One region of the Peribacillus sp. NPDC046944 genome, then DNA from elsewhere that is predicted to be linked to it. Evidence: predicted binding sites of a transcription regulator. Region 1 holds the regulator's gene; each other region holds the start of a gene.

Evidence for each region. Region 1 encodes LexA, which represses DNA repair genes until DNA is damaged. Its sites were predicted from a motif close to CGAACATATGTTCG; they were not measured.
Region 2: a site for LexA is predicted at 1,085-1,098, ahead of ACQKIC_RS05685 (Y-family DNA polymerase). Genes of this name have one in related genera too.
Region 3: a site for LexA is predicted at 787-800, ahead of uvrB (excinuclease ABC subunit UvrB). Genes of this name have one in related genera too.
Region 4: a site for LexA is predicted at 2,391-2,404, ahead of recA (recombinase RecA). Genes of this name have one in related genera too.

Annotation. Positions count from the first base shown of each region.
Region 1 covers NZ_JBNNML010000009.1:59,912-64,758, forward strand. The annotation lists gene tkt (transketolase) at 1-496, opposite strand, end outside; gene ACQKIC_RS16240 (DUF896 domain-containing protein) at 727-960, opposite strand; gene ACQKIC_RS16245 (YneB family resolvase-like protein) at 1,025-1,681, opposite strand; gene yneA (cell division suppressor protein YneA) at 1,694-2,005, opposite strand; gene lexA (transcriptional repressor LexA) at 2,165-2,788, shown strand; gene ACQKIC_RS16260 (hypothetical protein) at 2,981-3,268, shown strand; gene ACQKIC_RS16265 (GlsB/YeaQ/YmgE family stress response membrane protein) at 3,440-3,676, opposite strand; gene ACQKIC_RS16270 (peptide MFS transporter) at 4,430-4,847, shown strand, end outside.
Region 2 covers NZ_JBNNML010000003.1:13,308-18,154, reverse strand. The annotation lists gene ACQKIC_RS05695 (DUF3221 domain-containing protein) at 1-45, shown strand, start outside; gene ACQKIC_RS05690 (C40 family peptidase) at 101-760, opposite strand; gene ACQKIC_RS05685 (Y-family DNA polymerase) at 1,158-2,417, shown strand; gene ACQKIC_RS05680 (YolD-like family protein) at 2,444-2,776, shown strand; gene ACQKIC_RS05675 (iron-sulfur cluster biosynthesis family protein) at 2,879-3,202, shown strand; gene ACQKIC_RS05670 (alpha/beta hydrolase) at 3,249-4,157, opposite strand; gene ACQKIC_RS05665 (YqkE family protein) at 4,282-4,545, shown strand; gene ACQKIC_RS05660 (MarR family winged helix-turn-helix transcriptional regulator) at 4,797-4,847, shown strand, end outside.
Region 3 covers NZ_JBNNML010000006.1:243,397-248,243, reverse strand. The annotation lists gene ACQKIC_RS13470 (catalase) at 1-332, shown strand, start outside; gene ACQKIC_RS13465 (DUF2198 family protein) at 481-711, shown strand; gene uvrB (excinuclease ABC subunit UvrB) at 931-2,916, shown strand; gene uvrA (excinuclease ABC subunit UvrA) at 2,923-4,847, shown strand, end outside.
Region 4 covers NZ_JBNNML010000004.1:439,532-444,378, forward strand. The annotation lists gene ACQKIC_RS10410 (RodZ domain-containing protein) at 1-193, shown strand, start outside; gene pgsA (CDP-diacylglycerol--glycerol-3-phosphate 3-phosphatidyltransferase) at 368-952, shown strand; gene ACQKIC_RS10420 (competence/damage-inducible protein A) at 969-2,201, shown strand; gene recA (recombinase RecA) at 2,550-3,593, shown strand; gene rny (ribonuclease Y) at 3,936-4,847, shown strand, end outside.

The sequences.
Region 1 (4,847 bases):
CTGAAACGCCTTCCATTAAGTCTCCATCCCCACAAATACTATATGTATAATGATCAACTACATTATAAGAATCACGATTGTAGCTTTCAGCCAAGTGACGTTCTGCCATTGCCATACCTACGGCCATTGCAATCCCTTGGCCAAGTGGTCCAGTAGTGGCATCTACACCAGCAGTATGTCCGTATTCAGGATGCCCAGGAGTTTTACTTCCCCATTGACGGAAACCCTTTAAGTCATCCATTGTCAAGCCGTAACCTGATAAATGCAGGAGACTGTATAATAGCATGGAACCATGTCCTGCCGATAAAACAAAACGGTCTCTATTAAACCAATCAGGATTTTTCGGGTTATGATTCATATAATCAGTCCACAGCTTATATGCCATGGGAGCTGCACCCATAGGCATGCCTGGATGACCTGAATTAGCCTTTTCAATTGCATCGATCGATAATGTACGAATTGTATTAATAGAAAGTGCATCTAATTTATCTAACATGTGTAAAACATCCCTTCCTGTAGTGTACCTCTTTATATTATATTGACTAACTTAATATCACAACTAAAATAACCATTTCTTACACAGCTAATTCAATTTTCTACTAATTAAGGATTTACCAAGGTTAGGTTAAACCAAAAAAGAGAATACATACATCAATGCATTCTCTTTTTTCACTTTACATTCCTCATGAGTAATCCAATGATGGGGCCATCATCAGTCCTTATTGGTTAATGTAAACCTTTTTTTTCTTTAATATTTTTAATTTTTTGAGGCGTGACATCATTACCTTCCGGATCGATAACTTTAACATTTTCTAGCGTATCAGCCATTGAACGTCTAAATGTCTCCAAATACTCACTTCGTAAGGAAGTTTGCTCTTTTGCCTCTTCTACAGTTAAGCCTTCTCCCTTAGCTTTTTTAGAAAGTTCATTGATACGGGCCATTTTTTCTTTTGATAGCATAATTTTTCTCCTTTATATATACGGATATTGACATGGTATTAAAAAAAAAGTGAAATTACAAGTTCTATGATTGATTCTTCGGTGTACCTTGCTGGTATTCCAAGAATCTGCGGTGTACCGTTGCTTTTGACACTTCATAGCCAAAGCCTCTCAGTGTTGCCGCAATCTCCGCAAAAGTTAATCCATTCGAACGCAGTTTCACAATTTCTTCTATGGGTACTTCTTTACGATCCCTGCCAGTGGAGTTTCTTTGGTTCTTCAGGTTTTTCTGGGGCCGGTAGCCATTTTCAACGGCCCTAAGCATACCACGTTTAATTTTCAGGTTATGTAGTTTACGTTGATATTCTTCTACAATACCAACAATTTGGATAACCATGGCATCAGAGTCCGATAATTCTAACTCACCATCATGAGAAAGTGTGAAAATCTTCACTCCTTCTTTAAGTACAACATGAAACAAGGCAATTTTAGCATTTCCTCTTCCCAACCTAGTTTCATCTTGAATCAAGAGAACATCCGCTTCTTTTGTCTTAAAAAGATCAAGCATGTCAAATATCCCGTCACGGTTCAGTTCGTAACCACTTGCCTGCTCTCTTATTATTGAAACGACTTCCATGTCATTATGTTCTGCTAACTTCACTAATTCCTCTTCCTGCCTAGCTAGCGAGGTTTCCTGTGTTTCTTTTTCTGTACTTACCCGACAATAGATGACTGCTTTCATATGAACCTACCTTTACTGCTTACTAGCCAAACTTTGGACTACTTTTTCACTTTCAACTGGTATGACAATGATTTGACCTGCCTTAATAGTATCCGCCCTTACACCGTTATACTCTTCTATCCAACCAATGAATTCTTTTTTTGTCAATTCGGTTTGACCATATTTTTCTGAAATCTCCCATATAGTATCACCTTCGTTAATTTCAATCGAAAGGAAATCCTTATTTTGATTACTATCTAATGTGAAAGAGAATAAAATAGACAAGATAAATACAAATCCTGCTAATAGAATCGTATAAATATTATTTTTGCAAAATGTCTTCATTAATATCCCTCCATAGCGAATGTACGTTCGTTTTTAGTTGATGATTGAATTATAATACGAACATTTGTTTCAGTCAACAACCAAATTCGAACTTATGTTTGTATAGCATGTGGAGCCATGCTATAATATAGCAAAGAATTATAGAGAAGAGGTGCGTATATGACTAAACTATCAAAACGGCAGCAGGATATTCTTGATTTCATAAAAGATGAAGTTCGTCAAAAAGGTTATCCACCTTCCGTTAGAGAGATTGGCGAAGCTGTGGGACTTGCATCAAGTTCGACTGTACATGGACATTTATCTCGTTTGGAAAGCAAAGGCTTAATCAGACGCGACCCGACTAAACCAAGGGCCATTGAGATTTTAAATATAGAAGAATCTAATAACATTCCAAAAACAAACGTAGTTAACGTACCACTTCTCGGAAAAGTAACCGCAGGTATGCCGATAACTGCCATCGAGAACATAGAGGAATACTTCCCTCTTCCTGAAAGTATGGTTCCACATGATGATCATGTGTTCATGCTTGAAATTATGGGTGAAAGTATGATTGAAGCAGGAATTCATGATGGAGATTATGTCATTGTAAAACAACAAAGCAATGCCAATAACGGAGATATCGTCGTGGCCATGACGGAAGATGATGAAGCCACCGTTAAACGATTCTTTAAGGAACCGGATTACATACGGCTTCAGCCAGAAAACTCCAATATGGAACCTATCATTCTAAGAGATGTAACCATTCTTGGAAGAGTGATCGGGCTATATAGGCAAATTCACTAAAAGCGCGCAAATTGCGCTTTTTTTATTTGTTTTAAGTCTATGTATTACATCCTATGTATATGACAGAAGCAATATTATAATATTTTACTAGAGAGCATTGAATAACAAACCGAGTCAAAATAACAAGGTATAATTCTTTTATATCCGGTGAAATTAGTTCAATAGACATTTCTTTTTGAAAGTGGTGTTACTATGGATTTTCCGACAATACATACAAATTTTTGGGATGCTGTAATTGCTATCCCAACTATCATGATTTTGACTCAAATTATAAAGTTTCTCTTACCTATCCCCCGAAGTTACGTACCCACTATTGCGTTATGTCTTGGTTTAATCCTTTCTATATTCATAAGCCATCGGCATCACTTGACTACAGGGATTTTTATGGGATGGTTTTACGGATACGCCAGTATCGGTAATTACACCGCACTTAAAACAGCTTTAGTGTCTTTTAGGAACTCAGATAATCATTCGGATTGAGTAAACAGTGATGGATCCTTCGATCGAAAACCTCTATTTTTTTACGCAAAAAAACTGTCCAGTATTGTTGAACAGCATTTTCAAGCAATAATGGACACATATAGATCAGCTTTCTCTAAACCATCTACACGTGATTCTGGCAAATTCATTCAATCTTGTACCCTCTGCTTTCTACCTCCATCTTGTATTTCTCATGATAATGGATACAATAAACACAACAATTATGGCACCCAGTAACGCAGGCACAATGTAAAACCCTTCTGTCTCAGGTCCGATTGGCCCTAATATTGCAGTACCAAGCCATGCTCCAACAAATCCAGCAATGATATTTCCAATAATTCCACCCGGCATATCCCTTCCTAAAATCAGACTTCCCAGCCATCCAATTATTCCACCAACAATTAACATCCAAATTAGCTCCAAAAATAACCACCTCCTTTCTCTAAAATTTATGAAATTTTTTTATTAATAGAACAGACTTGTGACTAATGAAAATCACTTTAAGCTCCTCAGGCAATAAACTTATCGGCTGCTTATATACTTCTACCTATATAGGTACTATAAAAGGCCGCCCTAAAAAGGGTGGCCTTTAGTGTTTGATCTTCCGTTCTCCCTACCACAAAGAAAACCATCCAGTAAGAATGGTTGAAAATTATTATTTGGTTATAATAATAAATGCCGCCAGATAACTGCAATTATCTGGCGGCACCACATGGTAAAAAAGAAAACAATTAAATTGCTTTCTATACTAGAATAAGTATTTTGGCTTCTTTTGTCGATATGACAATATTCCTATTTTCAATTATTTACACTATTTCCTACCATACTTTTTTAATATTTCAACCTTTATTCATCATCATTTTTTCTACACAACCATTTAAAATTGGATTTTCATAACTTGTTGAAGGTTCTTGCAATTCGAAACCCCAAATCATTTACTTAATGAATTATATATCAAATGAACGGTGCGTTTTCAATCCAAAGTGATTAAAGGGCTCTAATATATACCTTCTTACCTAATTATACTATTTCGATAGTCCTCCATTTTACTAAAATGGAAAATAAACACAGGTTATTAAGAACTATTATTAAAATACACTAAATATTCTTTACAAGAGCTCTAAGAAAAGTTATTATACAATAATAAAAGGAGGAGAATGTATGTCATCAATAAATAAACAGAAAATTTTGGATAGCATTCCTCAAAAAGGTTTTTTCGGAAACCCTAAAGGACTATTCACTCTTTTCTTCACGGAGTTTTGGGAGCGCTTCTCCTATTATGGTATGAAGGCCATTCTTGTATACTATATGTATTATGAGGTATCTAAAGGCGGACTAGGTCTTGATGAAAAAACATCTCTAGCCATTGTATCCATCTATGGGTCGTTAGTATATATGTCCGGAATTATTGGTGGATGGTTAGCCGATAGGATCTTCGGAACATCGAAATCCGTTTTTTACGGCGGTATATTGATTATGCTTGGTCATATTGCCCTTGCGATTCCGGGCAGTATTTCCATGTTCTTCGTTTCCATGATACTAATCGTTATAGGTACAGGTCTTTTAAAACCTAATGTAT
Region 2 (4,847 bases), on a different contig from region 1:
GTGACCGTAGACGATTCTACTGAAGAAATCTTATATCTAAAATAATAACAGGGCAGAATCAAATAGATTCTGCCCTGCTTCGTTTTAGTCTTATGTTTTTTTATAAAGTTTTTGCACCCAGGTATTTTGGCGCCCAATAGGAGTTATTCATATCGGTGATGGTAATTCCTTTAGAAGAGGAAGCATGAATGAACTGATTGTTTCCAATGTAGATTCCAGCATGGGAAACACCCGTCTTTCCAGAAGAAGTATCAAAGAATACAAGATCGCCTTTTGATGGCGATGATACTTTCAATCCGGTATTCGCATAAAGCTGGGATGTTGTCCGTGGTAGGGTAATTCCTTGTGATTTTTGGAATACATAATAGATGAACCCCGAACAGTCAAATCCTGCTGGTGTCGTGCCAGCCCATTTGTATGGTGAGCCTATCAATGTTTTTGCATAATTAATCATGCTTGTATTATTGACATTATAAACACCGAGCGCATTGAAGGTATTTCTTCCTGCAATCCCATCGGCAGTCAATCCTTTAGCTTTTTGAAAGTTTTTTACGGCAGTTGTTGAATAGGCTCCGTAGTAAGTAGTCAGTGAACCAGTATATGTGAAATAACCTTTAGTTTTTAATAGGGTTTGTAGTTGTTTGACATCACTATGTGTCATTCCGGGTCTGAGGGTTTGATCTCCAATATTTGCAAACGCCTGAAGTGGGGTCAGCATTAATGCAGAAGCAACAGCAGCTGAGGCAATCCATTTCTTCATGTATCTCATTTCCTCTCTCTATCTCTCTATTCTTCTTTAACAATATTATCCTACAATACCATTGTGACAATCAAACCAGTTTTTGATTACATTTTCATTACAAAAAATAAGTAATAATACTTAGTGAAAAAACATAGAAAACGTTTTTCTTGAATAGTAAAAGGGTTAAAAGCCACGGTTCCCATTTTGGGCAAGATACCAACTAATTATATTTGTGAAAACTAGTTGGATATAATGGATTACTTTTAAAATAAAGGATTTTTATGGGTATTTAAAAGAGTCCCATAAAAAGGTGGAAATTTGTCATGAAACTTCCATTGAATGCGAACGTTTATTCGTTTAGAATGAGGGATATAATATAAAAGCGAACATATATTCTATGTAGGGTGAAGAAAAAATGGATTATAGCATGATGCCGAAACAATCAATTATGTGTATTGATATGAAAAGTTTTTATGCTAGCTGCTCAGCGGTCATGCATGGATTGGATCCGCTCGAATGTTATTTGGCAGTGGTGGGTGATAAGAATAGGGAGGGGAGCATTGTGCTTGCGGCTTCTCCAAAGCTAAAGAAGGAATTCGGTATAAAAACAGGTTCTCGGAAGTTTGAGATACCGAAAGATCCGCGCATTCTAGTCGTTGAACCCAAAATGGCCACTTATTTGAGAGTTTCGACGGAGATTACGCGCTTGTTTCACCGCTATGTTCCAAAAGAAGCGATTCATGTATACAGTGTGGACGAAAGTTTTTTGAAAGTTGATGGAGCGGCTTCTTTATGGGGGGATGCCTGGAATATTGCCAGGAAAATAAAAGATGACATTGAAAGGGAATTACAGATTCCAAGTGCAATCGGGATTGGGCCGAACATGCTGATGGCGAAGCTTTCTCTTGATCTCGAGGCCAAACATACAGGAATAGCTGAGTGGACATATGAAGACGTACCAGCTAAGCTTTGGCCGATTTCTCCGCTTCGTGAAATGTGGGGGATAGGAAGGAGGGTGGAAAAGACCCTTCATGGCATGGGAATATTCACTGTCGGGCAACTTGCCAATTATGACCTTCAATTGCTTGAAGCGAAGTTCGGGATTATGGGCAATCAGCTTTATCATCATGCCTGGGGAATCGATTTGTCAGATCTCGGGGCGCCGATCATCGAGGGGCAGGTCAGCTTTGGTAAAAGTCAGATTTTACTCCGTGATTACAAGGAAGAACACGAGATCAAGCAGGTTATGGTAGAAATTTGTGAGGAAGTCGGAAGAAGGGCTCGTACCCATAGGAAGGCTGGACGGACGATCAGTCTGAGCATTGGTTATAGTAAGGATGAGTTTGGCGGTGGGTTTCATCGCTCCCGTTCGATTGAGGAACCGACAAATATCACAATGGAATTGTATAAAGTCTGTCTTGAACTTTTTCATGAAAACTATCATAAGCAAAAAACGGTTCGTAGCGTTTCGGTCACACTCTCGAATATTGTGGATGATAATGAGATGCAGCTGACTTTATTTGATGCTTCACGGTGGAAAAAGCGGGAATTGAGTTATACCGTTGACCGCATTCGACATAAATATGGTTCAAAATCACTGTTGCGCGCGGTTTCGTATACGAAAGCCGGGACGGCCGTTTATAGAAGCGGATTGCTTAGCGGGCATAAGGCTTGACAAAGTCGTCAGAGGAGGAAAAAAGAATGATTCATGATCGGGGGCGTATCAAATGGACATCCATGATGCTACCGGAGCATGTGAAGATGTTGCGGGATTGGGTGGCGGAGGATAGCCATGAAGCAAGACGCATTCTCGATGAACAGCAGTTTGAAGAAATGAATGCTGTGATGGGGGAAGCGATGGAAGAAGGTAGAGAGGTCACGATTGCCTATTATGACAGAACCCGATACCAGCTTTTAATCGGAAGCATTCATTATTATGATGAATGCTTGCAAAGACTTCATATTATTGACCATTTTCAGCAACCACATTATATTCAACTTTCCCATATAGCGGATGTAAGATTGATGGAATAAGAATGGTGGGATTATCCCCATGGATGCACAAGAGTGCGGGAAAAGGACAGGGGTCCTTTCATCGTTTATAATGGGGGAATGGAACGAATAGGGGGAAATGAGATGTACATTGAATGGACAGATAGAGCAGCCGAAAAACTTTCCGATAAAATACAGGGAAAAGAAGGACATTTACAGTTGAAATATGATACAGATGGCTGTGGTTGCGTAGTAAGTGGCGTGACAGCTCTTTGGCTCGTTGACGAGCTTGAGGAGGATAATCAAAAAGTGGAAACCAATGGAATTCCCCTTTATGTCGAAAAATCTAAAATGATTTTTCTCGATGATATCATGACAATAGACTTTGTGGTCGAAGCAAACTGCTTTCAGCTAAAAAGCCCGAATCAAATCTTGAATCCAAGGATGAGTTACTTTAATAAACTCTAAAAAAAGCAAAGGGAGAATCCCGATAGTCGTGAGATTCTCCCTTTGTCTATTTCAATACAAGCTGTTCGAGAAATTGGTCGATCCGTTCCTCATATTCCTTGGGATTAGCATTATATGATTGTGCGTGAGCCCCGTTTTTTGCGAGGTAAAGTTGTTTTGGTCCTTTTTTTGCTTCATATAATTCAAGTGTCATGGAAGCGGGAATGAAAGTATCAGGTTCACTATGAATGAACAGCACTGGTTTTTCGATAGTACTAATGAAATCTATCGGTGATACTTCGTTCGTCCAATATCCATCACGAAGTTTGATGAACATGCGCCCAAGTGGAAAGATGCTCCAGGTTGGAAAAGGGATTTCCATACCGATTTGATGTTGAATTTGCTTTTCAAAATTGGAAAATGGACAATCGGCAATATAAAAATCTGCTCCATCTTCAAGCATGCCCGCATATAGAAGAAGGGTCACAGCCCCCATGGATTCACCATGAATGCCGAAGAAAAGATCTGAACCTTTACGTTTTTTTAACTCGTCAATCACGGCTTTCAAGTCGAATTTTTCATAATGTCCATAGCTGCTTGTTTTCCCACCGGAGTCTCCATGACGACGGTGATCATAGATGACCGCATTGAATCCACGCTTAAGGAAAATGTTCATGTACTTGATCGAGTTCGTTTTATTTTCTGTCACGCCGTGAGCAATAATGATCCACTTATTCGTAGGATGCGGTTCAATAAACATGCATTTCAAGGAATACCCAGATGGAGAAGGTACCCAGATTTCGCTTTTAGGCAGGGTATCAAAATCCTCTTGAATGAACCGTTTAGCCAAGACTTCACGATCTTTGATGAAATCATCTTCCTTCTTCTTCATGTACATGAGCCGATTAGAAAAATAAATACCGATGCCGACCATATACGTCAAGATGCCGGCAATTGCGAGACCCCATTTTTTCATGGTGAACCTCCTTGTTTTTAGTTTATTTTACCATGTTGAAAAATAAGAAAATACTGTTAAGAAATCGTCACGGGTAAAACCGGAGTCATGGTATAATAATGTATAATGTCAGGGGGTTTTAAGGATGAAAAAGAAACAGCCGCGCAATCAAAATCAAAGTAAAAAGCAAGATAAAGAAGCATCGTCATCATTGAAACTTGGTGATATGCTCAATCAAGATATCATGTCGCAGCTTCGCCAAAAACAAAAAGAATTAAACGATGCGGAACAAGAGAAGAGAGCAGCAGAAGAAGAAAAGAAACGTCAAGAAAGAAAACAGCGTGAGAAAAATAAATCATTCGAAGAGCTGTTGGGTGAAAGTGATCTTAACTGGAAAAACTATAAATGATTTTAATGAAATCGGGATGTTTATTATGACCCGACCAAAAAAACGATAAATGGAAAGCATCTTCGTTGGTACCCATGTACTTATAACGGGGATGTTTTTGTATGAGGAAAATGACATGGAACAAATTAAATTCCTTCGTAATTCTGTTTGGATGGCCGAATCGCTTTATTTTATAAAGCATAACGATTATATTAAAAGTAAGTTTGATAGGTACCCGCTTATCGAATGGACTACTATTAGTTGGTGATGAAATGGAAAAAAGAATAGAATCTGTACTGGAAAATCAACTATGCTTCCTTCTA
Region 3 (4,847 bases), on a different contig from region 1:
AAGAGTATACCCCTTTTGTGGAGGGCAAACTGGTCCGTGAAACGATAGATCGCCAAAGCAACACGAAACAAGCAGGTGAAACGTATCGTGAATTCGAGGATTGGGAAAGGGACGAATTGATCTCCAATCTAGTGGATGCACTCGCACCTGCCGATCCACGCATTCAAGAGAAGATGATTGCCCTTGCTGAAGAGGCCGATAAAGATTATGGCCGTCGTTTGAAAGAAGGATTTGCGGCAGCTTCCCAACATACCGAGTCTTCCAAACCAATGGGTGGTACGGACAATCCAGAGGAAGCGGTCGAAAAAGGTCATGACGCCGATCCATATTAATAGGATGCAAAAAGTGAACTCCCTTCCTTGAAGGGGGTTTCCCTTTTGTATACCGCTTGTTCGTTTTGCAGGAAATAGATTGGCAAAAAACCAAGGAATCATTTAAACTGTAACTACTCTATTTTTCTCTTACAAAGGAGATGAAAAAATGATTAAATTTCTTTCAGCCCTTCTATTACCCGGTCTTCTAGTCATGCTATTTTCAAGGGTCACCTATAACTATATTGTAGGTCTTATACTAACGGTTGCATTGATCGCCGCTTCCGCATATAAAGGTTATACACATACGAACTTATTAATAATCATTGATGCACTATCACTGACGGTGGGTTTCTGGTTATCAAAAAGAATGATGAAACGAACAGCCAAGAGCGCCTAATTTATAGAGGTGCTTTTTTTGTCTCGATTTCTATGAAAAGGACTCTTTGACCTGCTAGGTTATAAAACGCGAAACAGAATGTTTGTTCGCTTTTCGGTGGTTTGTTTTGAGGATATTGTGGTAGAATGTGTATATATAGTTCTTTAAACGGAATAAATAGAAGGAATAAATCATATCCCTTTTTTCATATAAAACTAATTCAGTAGGAGGCCATGCTTGGTGAAGGAAACGTTTGAGTTAGTCTCAAAATATTCTCCACAGGGAGATCAGCCAGCGGCGATAGAAAAGCTTGTTGCTGGCATAAAAGAAGGAAAGAGTATGCAGACGCTGCTTGGTGCGACAGGGACAGGGAAAACATTCACTGTCTCCAATGTCATCCAACAAATCAATAAGCCTACCCTTGTCATTGCCCATAACAAAACGTTGGCAGGGCAGCTTTACAGTGAGTTCAAAGAGTTTTTCCCCAATAATGCGGTTGAGTACTTTGTCAGCTATTACGATTACTATCAGCCAGAAGCCTATGTGCCTTCCACTGATACTTTCATAGAGAAAGATGCCAGTATCAATGATGAAATCGATAAACTCCGCCACTCGGCGACATCCTCTTTGTTCGAACGGGAAGATGTCATCATCATCGCCAGTGTATCCTGTATTTATGGGTTAGGTTCCCCGGAAGAATACAGGGAGATGGTGGTATCGCTGCGTACTGGTATGGAGATAGACAGAAATGCACTGCTGCATAAACTTGTAGATATTCAATATGAGAGAAATGATATTGCCTTTCAACGTGGAACGTTCAGGGTCCGCGGAGACGTAGTTGAAATCTTCCCGGCCTCAAAAGATGAACACTGCGTTCGGGTCGAGTTTTTCGGGGACGAGATTGACCGAATTCGGGAAGTCGATGCCCTGACCGGCGAGATCACTGGTGAACGGGAACATATCGCCATCTTTCCGGCATCCCATTTCGTCACACGTGAAGAGAAACTGAATGTGGCGATTCAAAATATTGAAACGGAACTTGAAGAACGATTGGCAGAACTTCGTGAAGATGAAAAGCTTCTTGAAGCACAGCGATTGGAGCAACGGACCCGTTACGATTTGGAAATGATGCGGGAGATGGGTTTCTGTTCGGGTATCGAGAACTATTCCCGTCATTTAACCCTACGCCCCGCAGGAGCCACACCTTACACCTTGATTGACTATTTTCCGGAAGACTTCCTATTGATTGTCGACGAGTCACATGTGACCCTTTCACAGATCCGCGGCATGTTCAATGGCGATCAGGCTCGTAAGCAGGTATTGGTGGACCATGGATTCCGCCTGCCCTCTGCGAAAGATAACCGGCCACTCAGATTCGAGGAGTTTGAAAAGAAAGTCCATCAATCCATATTCGTTTCGGCAACTCCAGGACCATATGAATTGGAACATACACCGGAAATGGTCGAGCAAATTATCCGACCTACTGGATTGCTTGATCCCACCATTGAAGTGCGACCGATTGAAGGGCAGATTGATGACCTGATAGGTGAAATCCAGGAACGGGCTAAACGGGATGAACGGGTTTTAATTACGACATTGACGAAAAAGATGTCCGAGGATTTAACGGATTACCTGAAGGATATAGGAATCAAGGTTCAGTACCTTCATTCTGAGATAAAAACGTTGGAAAGAATTGAAATCATCCGGGAATTGAGGATGGGGAAATATGATGTCCTTGTCGGGATCAATCTTTTGCGGGAAGGACTGGATATCCCCGAAGTGTCCTTGGTGACCATTCTTGATGCTGATAAAGAAGGGTTCCTCCGCTCGGAACGTTCACTCATCCAAACGATGGGCCGTGCCGCCAGGAATGCAAACGGGCACGTCATCATGTATGCCGACCGGATAACGAATTCGATGGAACTGGCCATCAGTGAAACGACGCGCCGACGGGAAATTCAGGAAAAATTCAACAAAAAGCATGGAATCACACCACAGACCATCCAAAAGGATATCAGGGATTCCATCCGGGCTACACAAGTTGCTGAAGATGGGGAAGCGTATCAGGAAGATCCGGCTATCAAACTGTCTAAGCTTCCGAAAAAAGAGCGCGAAAAAGTGGTGGCAAGCATGGAAAAAGAAATGAAAGAAGCGGCAAAGGCACTGGATTTCGAACGGGCTGCCGAACTGCGTGATTTAATATTAGAGTTAAAAGCGGAAGGGTGACGAAACATGGCAATGGATAAAATTGTGATTAAGGGTGCAAGGACCAACAACCTCAAGAATATCGACGTCACGATACCGAGGGATAAGCTTGTAGTGCTAACAGGATTATCCGGTTCCGGGAAGTCGTCCTTGGCTTTTGATACGATATATGCGGAAGGACAAAGACGTTATGTCGAATCACTCTCGGCTTATGCCCGCCAATTCTTAGGGCAGGTGGATAAACCAGACGTGGATATGATTGAAGGGTTATCTCCTGCGATATCGATCGATCAGAAAACGACGAGCAAGAACCCTCGTTCCACTGTGGGAACCGTAACGGAAATTTATGATTATTTAAGATTGCTATATGCGAGGGTCGGCCGGCCGACTTGTCCGATCCATCATATCGAAATCAGTTCCCAGACGATTGAACAAATGGTTGACCGTATACTTGACTATCCGGAACGGACAAAGCTTCAAGTATTGGCACCACTCGTTTCAGGAAGAAAGGGAACACATGTGAAAGTGCTGGAAGAAGTGAAGAAACAAGGGTATGTCCGTGTGCGGATTGATGGGGAGATGTATGACCTCAGTGATGATATCACCCTTGAAAAGAATAAAAAGCATTCAATAGAAGTCATCATTGACCGGATCGTCATCAAAGAAGGAATCAGGGCAAGACTTGCAGATTCCTTGGAAAGCGCTTTGAAGCTTGGGGATGGCAAGGTCATTATAGATGTGATGGGCGAAGAAGAATTACTCTTCAGTGAGGATCATGCTTGCCCAATCTGTGGTTTTTCTGTTGGGGAGTTAGAGCCGAGGATGTTTTCTTTCAATAGTCCATTCGGGGCCTGTCCGGATTGTGATGGTTTGGGTGCAAGGCTTGAAGTGGACCGTGATCTGGTCATCCCGAATAAAGAGTTAAGTCTTCGCCAGCATGCCATAGCGCCATGGGAGCCGACGAGTTCTCAATATTACCCGCAGCTCCTTGAAGCTGTAGCGACTCATTATGACATCGATATGGATATCCCGGTCAAAGACCTTCCGGAAGAGAAACTGGAGAAAATCTTACTGGGATCTGGTAAGGATAAGATCTATTTCCGCTATAAAAATGATTTTGGAAGAGTGCAGGAAGGCCATATTCCGTTTGAAGGGGTTTTACGAAATATCGAACGGCGCTATAAGGATACGAACTCCGATTATATACGGGAGCAAATGCAGAAATACATGTCGGAGAATCCGTGTCCCACATGTAAGGGGCATCGATTGAAAAAAGAAAGCCTCGCTGTCCTCATTCAAGGTGTCCATATAAGCGAAACAACGGCTTTATCGGTTTCAGACTCCTTGCAGTTTTTCGATAACCTGGAGTTGACCGAAAAAGAAGCCGCGATTGCGAAGTTGATCTTACGGGAAATCCGCGAACGCCTTGGTTTCCTTGATAACGTCGGGTTGGATTATTTGACGTTAAGCCGGGCAGCAGGAACATTATCGGGTGGGGAAGCTCAGCGTATCCGGTTGGCTACCCAGATAGGTTCACGTCTGACGGGGGTGCTGTATATTTTAGATGAACCTTCCATCGGTCTGCATCAGCGTGATAATGACCGATTGATTGACACGCTAAAAAACATGCGTGAAATCGGCAATACGCTCATCGTGGTCGAGCATGATGAAGATACGATGCTTGCGGCAGATTATCTGATTGATGTGGGCCCGGGAGCAGGTGAACATGGTGGAGAAATCGTAGCTGCCGGCACCCCGGAAGAAGTCATGAATCATCCCCAATCATTAACGGGCCAATACCTTTCCGGAAAGAAGTTCATCCCTCTTCCGTTAGAACGCCGAAAAAACGACGGACGGTTCATTGAAATCAAAGGGGCTAAGCAAAATAACCTGAAAAACGTCAATGTTAAATTCCCACTTGGGGTGTTTACATCGGTCACTGGGGTTTCCGG
Region 4 (4,847 bases), on a different contig from region 1:
ACTTTTCCAAGGGACAATCAAGGAAAATGAAAGTGAGGAAATAGATTTTACTGAAGAAAAAGAAGCTGTCATTAATATTGGTAGAGCAAACGAAACGGAAATTTTTGTCAATGATGAAAAGCTTGAGTATACTATTTCACCCAATGATATGACTACGCAATTGGTTACGATACAATTTACGAAAGCGGAATAGTCATCTCTTAGATGACTATTTTTCTCTTTTCTATATGGAAAATGTCCATGTTAAACCGGCATATATCAATGATTTTGAGGTAAATTATACATAGGTAAACCTGGCCATTGGCCACATTACAATGATGGAAAGCGCATTGCCTAAAAGCAAGCGTATATTTTGGAGGTTAAAAGTTTGAATCTGCCTAATAAGATTACAGTAGCAAGAATCTGTCTAATTCCAGTTTTTTTAATCATCATGCTCGTACCTTTTTCTTGGGGAACACTTACTTGGGGAGAGTATACATTGCCGGTGGCGCATCTAGCGGGGGCTATACTTTTCATCATAGCTTCTACTACGGATTGGATTGATGGTCATTTTGCAAGAAAATATAATTTGGTTACTGATTTAGGGAAGTTTTTAGACCCGTTGGCCGATAAATTACTTGTTTCGGCAGCATTGATTGTTTTAGTTGACTTAAATTTAATGTATGGCCAGTCCTGGATTGCCATCGTCATTATCAGTCGGGAATTTGCCGTTACTGGTTTACGCCTGGTTTTAGCCGGTACGGGTGAAGTGGTCGCGGCCAACCAATTGGGTAAAATTAAAACATGGGCACAAATTGTCTCAATATCTGCTTTATTGCTTCATAACCTGCCCTTTGCTTTTATTTCGCTTCCATTTGCCAATATCGCTCTATGGATTGCGTTAATCTTTACAATATGGTCTGGGGCCGATTATTTTGTGAAAAACAAGCAAGCTTTCATTAATTCTAAGTAACGAAGGGGTCGTTGATATGGATGCAGAAATCATTGCAGTAGGCTCTGAACTTCTATTGGGGCAAATTAACAATACAAACGGAAGGTTTTTATCGCAACAGTTTGCTGAAATGGGTGTCAATGTTTTTTACCATACTGTCGTCGGAGATAATGACCGTCGTCTGCAACAAGCCATAGAGATTGCTGAGTCACGGGCTAACTTAATTGTCTTTACTGGTGGCCTTGGTCCAACGAAGGATGATTTAACGAAGGAGACAATTTCTCGCCACATTGGGAAAAAGCTCGTTTTTGATGAGGATGCACTACAATCCATAGAAGCGTACTTTCAAAAGCGCGGTCGTCCAATGACTGAAAATAATAAGAAGCAGGCTCTTGTCTTGGAAGGCTGTGATGTATTGCCAAACGACCATGGCATGGCACCCGGAATGGTCTTGGCTAAATCGGGAATCACATATATGCTGCTTCCTGGTCCACCAAGCGAAATGGAACCGATGTTCTTAAACTACGGATATGAAGCAATCATGAAAAGGCTTGAAAAGCATGAACGAATTGATTCGAAGGTTCTTCGTTTCTACGGAATAGGGGAAGCGGAGCTGGAAACGGTGATAGAAGATCTTCTCGTAGACCAAACCAATCCAACCATTGCCCCACTTGCAGCTGAAGGGGAAGTGACTTTAAGGATTACAGCAAAAGAATCGTCTAAAGAAAAGTGTGAAGAGCTTATTTTGGGAGCGGAGAAGGAAATCCTTAGTCGGGTCGGTCAATATTATTATGGAAGTGATAATACATCGCTGATAAAAGAACTGGTTAAAGAATTAACGGTCCGTAAGCTAACGATCGCGGCGGCGGAAAGTTTGACCGGTGGAATGTTTCAAGAACAGTTAACGACCATACCAGGTGCTGGAAAAGTGTTCAAAGGCGGTATTGTCAGCTATACAAACGATGCAAAGGCGGATGTGCTAGGCGTAAGCGAAGGAACCATTTCAACTCATGGCGTCGTGAGCGGAGAGTGTGCCATGGAAATGGCCTCTAAGGTACGGGAGAAGCTTGATGCAGATGTAGGTATCAGTTTTACTGGAGTGGCAGGACCCGATGAACAAGAAGGGAAACCAGTGGGTACTGTATTCATTGGCATTTCCTTACGGGGTGGGGACACTCGCTTTGAAGAGTTGAATTTATCTGGAAGCAGGGCGCAAAACCGAGTAAGAAGTGTAAAATATGGTTGCCATTATTTATTACGGGGTTTATAAGCGACATAAAAGCAGAGCTCAAAAGGCTCTGTTTTTTATGTCTTAGAAGTTTTCATTTTGTCGAATTAGGGAAAAGAAGAAAACAGTTTATTCAATAAAAAGGCATTTTATTAGCGGATATCTTATAGAAAAAGATAAAATCACGTAGACAAAATACTTTTTCATGAAGATTTAACCAAAAGAAAAAAACGAATGAATGTTCGACTTTTTGCTTGGCAAAATAGCAAAAAGAGTATATAGTTAAGATAGATTTTGAGACAAGATATTGACCTTGTCCTCAAAGAATGGCTAACGTAAGAACATCTTTAATCGGACTGCCGATTATTTGAATATAGAGGAGGAACTTAAGTGAGTAGTGATCGTCAAGCGGCTTTAGATATGGCGTTAAAACAAATTGAGAAACAATTTGGTAAAGGTTCTGTAATGAAACTTGGAGAACAGTCCGATCGAAGAATCTCAACGATTTCGAGTGGGTCTCTAGCGTTGGATGTAGCATTGGGAGTAGGTGGCTATCCGAGAGGCCGTGTCATTGAGATATACGGACCGGAGAGTTCAGGTAAAACGACTGTTGCCTTGCATGCAATAGCAGAGGTGCAAAAGACTGGCGGAACAGCTGCATTTATTGATGCTGAGCATGCCTTGGATCCAGCATATTCTGAAAAACTTGGCGTGAATATTGATGAATTGTTGCTTTCACAGCCTGATACTGGTGAACAAGCCCTTGAGATTGCGGAAGCGTTAGTGAGAAGTGGTGCGGTGGATATTATTGTTATCGACTCCGTAGCAGCACTTGTTCCTAAAGCGGAAATCGAAGGAGAAATGGGAGATTCCCATATGGGTCTTCAAGCCCGTATGATGTCACAGGCCCTTAGAAAACTTTCTGGTGCTATCAATAAATCAAATACCATTGCGATTTTCATTAACCAGATTCGTGAAAAGATCGGGATTATGTTTGGGAATCCAGAAACGACTCCGGGTGGTCGTGCCTTGAAGTTCTATTCGACTGTTCGTCTTGAAGTGCGTCGTGCTGAACAATTAAAACAAGGTAATGAAATCGTTGGTAATAAAACAAAGATTAAAGTCGTTAAAAATAAAGTAGCTCCACCTTTCCGTCAAGCGGAAGTCGATATCATGTATGGTCAGGGAATCTCACAGGAAGGCGAAATCATTGATATGGGTGCAGACCTGGATATCGTCCTAAAAAGTGGTTCGTGGTATTCATACAATGATGAGCGTGTGGGACAAGGTAGGGAAAATGCGAAATTGTTCTTGAAAGAAAATCAGGACATCGCTAAGGAAATCTCACAAAAAATCAGGGACCATTATAATCTAGATGGAGAGTTTGAGCTCCCGAAAGAGGCTGAAGAGGAGCATCTTGAACTACTTGATTGATGGTAGGAAAGGACCTAAGCTAATTATGCTTAGGCCTTTTCTATATTCCTTAAGATCGTTGAAATGGAAAAATTGCAAAAATTAAAGCGGTTTTGCAGCCCTCAATTATGTTAAACTGATACATAATTGCTATGCATAGTAATAAAACGAGAATAAACCTTGATACATAAGGGACAAAGGCTTGACAATAAAAATTCTCAACTATACAATTAATATGTATATTTTACAATTTTTCAAACTAAAATTTTGAAAATTAAGAGCTGTATATTGAATTTATGTGCAATGTACTTGCCGACAGTTCAACATTTTATGTAAAAGTTCATAGCAAGGGGAGGTGAAACGATGGAACCCATGACAATCATCTTCACTTTGCTTGGCCTAATCGTCGGTGCAGTTGTTGGTTATTTTATTCACAAATCAAAATTTGAGAGTAAAATAGCAGGGGCAAAGGGCTCTGCTGAACATATCCTTGAGGATGCAAAACGTGAAGCGGAAGCGCTTAAAAAAGAAGCCTTGTTGGAAGCAAAAGATGAAATTCACAAGGTTCGTTCTGAGTCCGATCGGGAATCCCGTGAAAGAAGGAACGAATTACAAAAACAAGAAAATCGATTATTGCAAAGAGAAGAGAATCTTGATCGGAAGGATGAAACGTTGGATAAACGTGAAAGCCTTTTAGAGAGAAAAGAGGAGTCTCTTAACCAAAGACAACAGCATATTGAAGAGATGGAAAGCAAAGTGGACGAGACGGTACGTAAGCAACAAACGGAGCTTGAACGTGTCTCTGGTTTGACTCGTGAAGAAGCTAAATCGATCATTATAGATCGAACAGAAAATGAGCTTGCTCATGATGTAGCAGTTATGATTAAAGAAAGTGATACCCGCGCCAAAGAAGAAGCTGATAAAAAGGCGAAAGAAGTCTTATCTCTAGCCATTCAGCGTTGTGCGGCTGATCATGTTGCAGAAACCACCGTTTCTGTAGTGAATCTTCCAAATGATGAAATGAAGGGACGGATAATCGGACGTGAGGGCCGAAATATCCGAACACTTGAAACGCTAACGGGTATTGATCTTATCATTGATGATACTCCTGAGGCAGTCATCCTATCTGGATTTGATCCAATTCGACGGGAAACAGCACGTTTGGCTCTTGAAAAACTAGTTCAGGACGGACGGATTCATCCGGCTCGTATTGAAGAAATGGTTGATAAGGCAAGACGTGAGGTAGATGAACATATTCGTGAAATTGGTGAACAA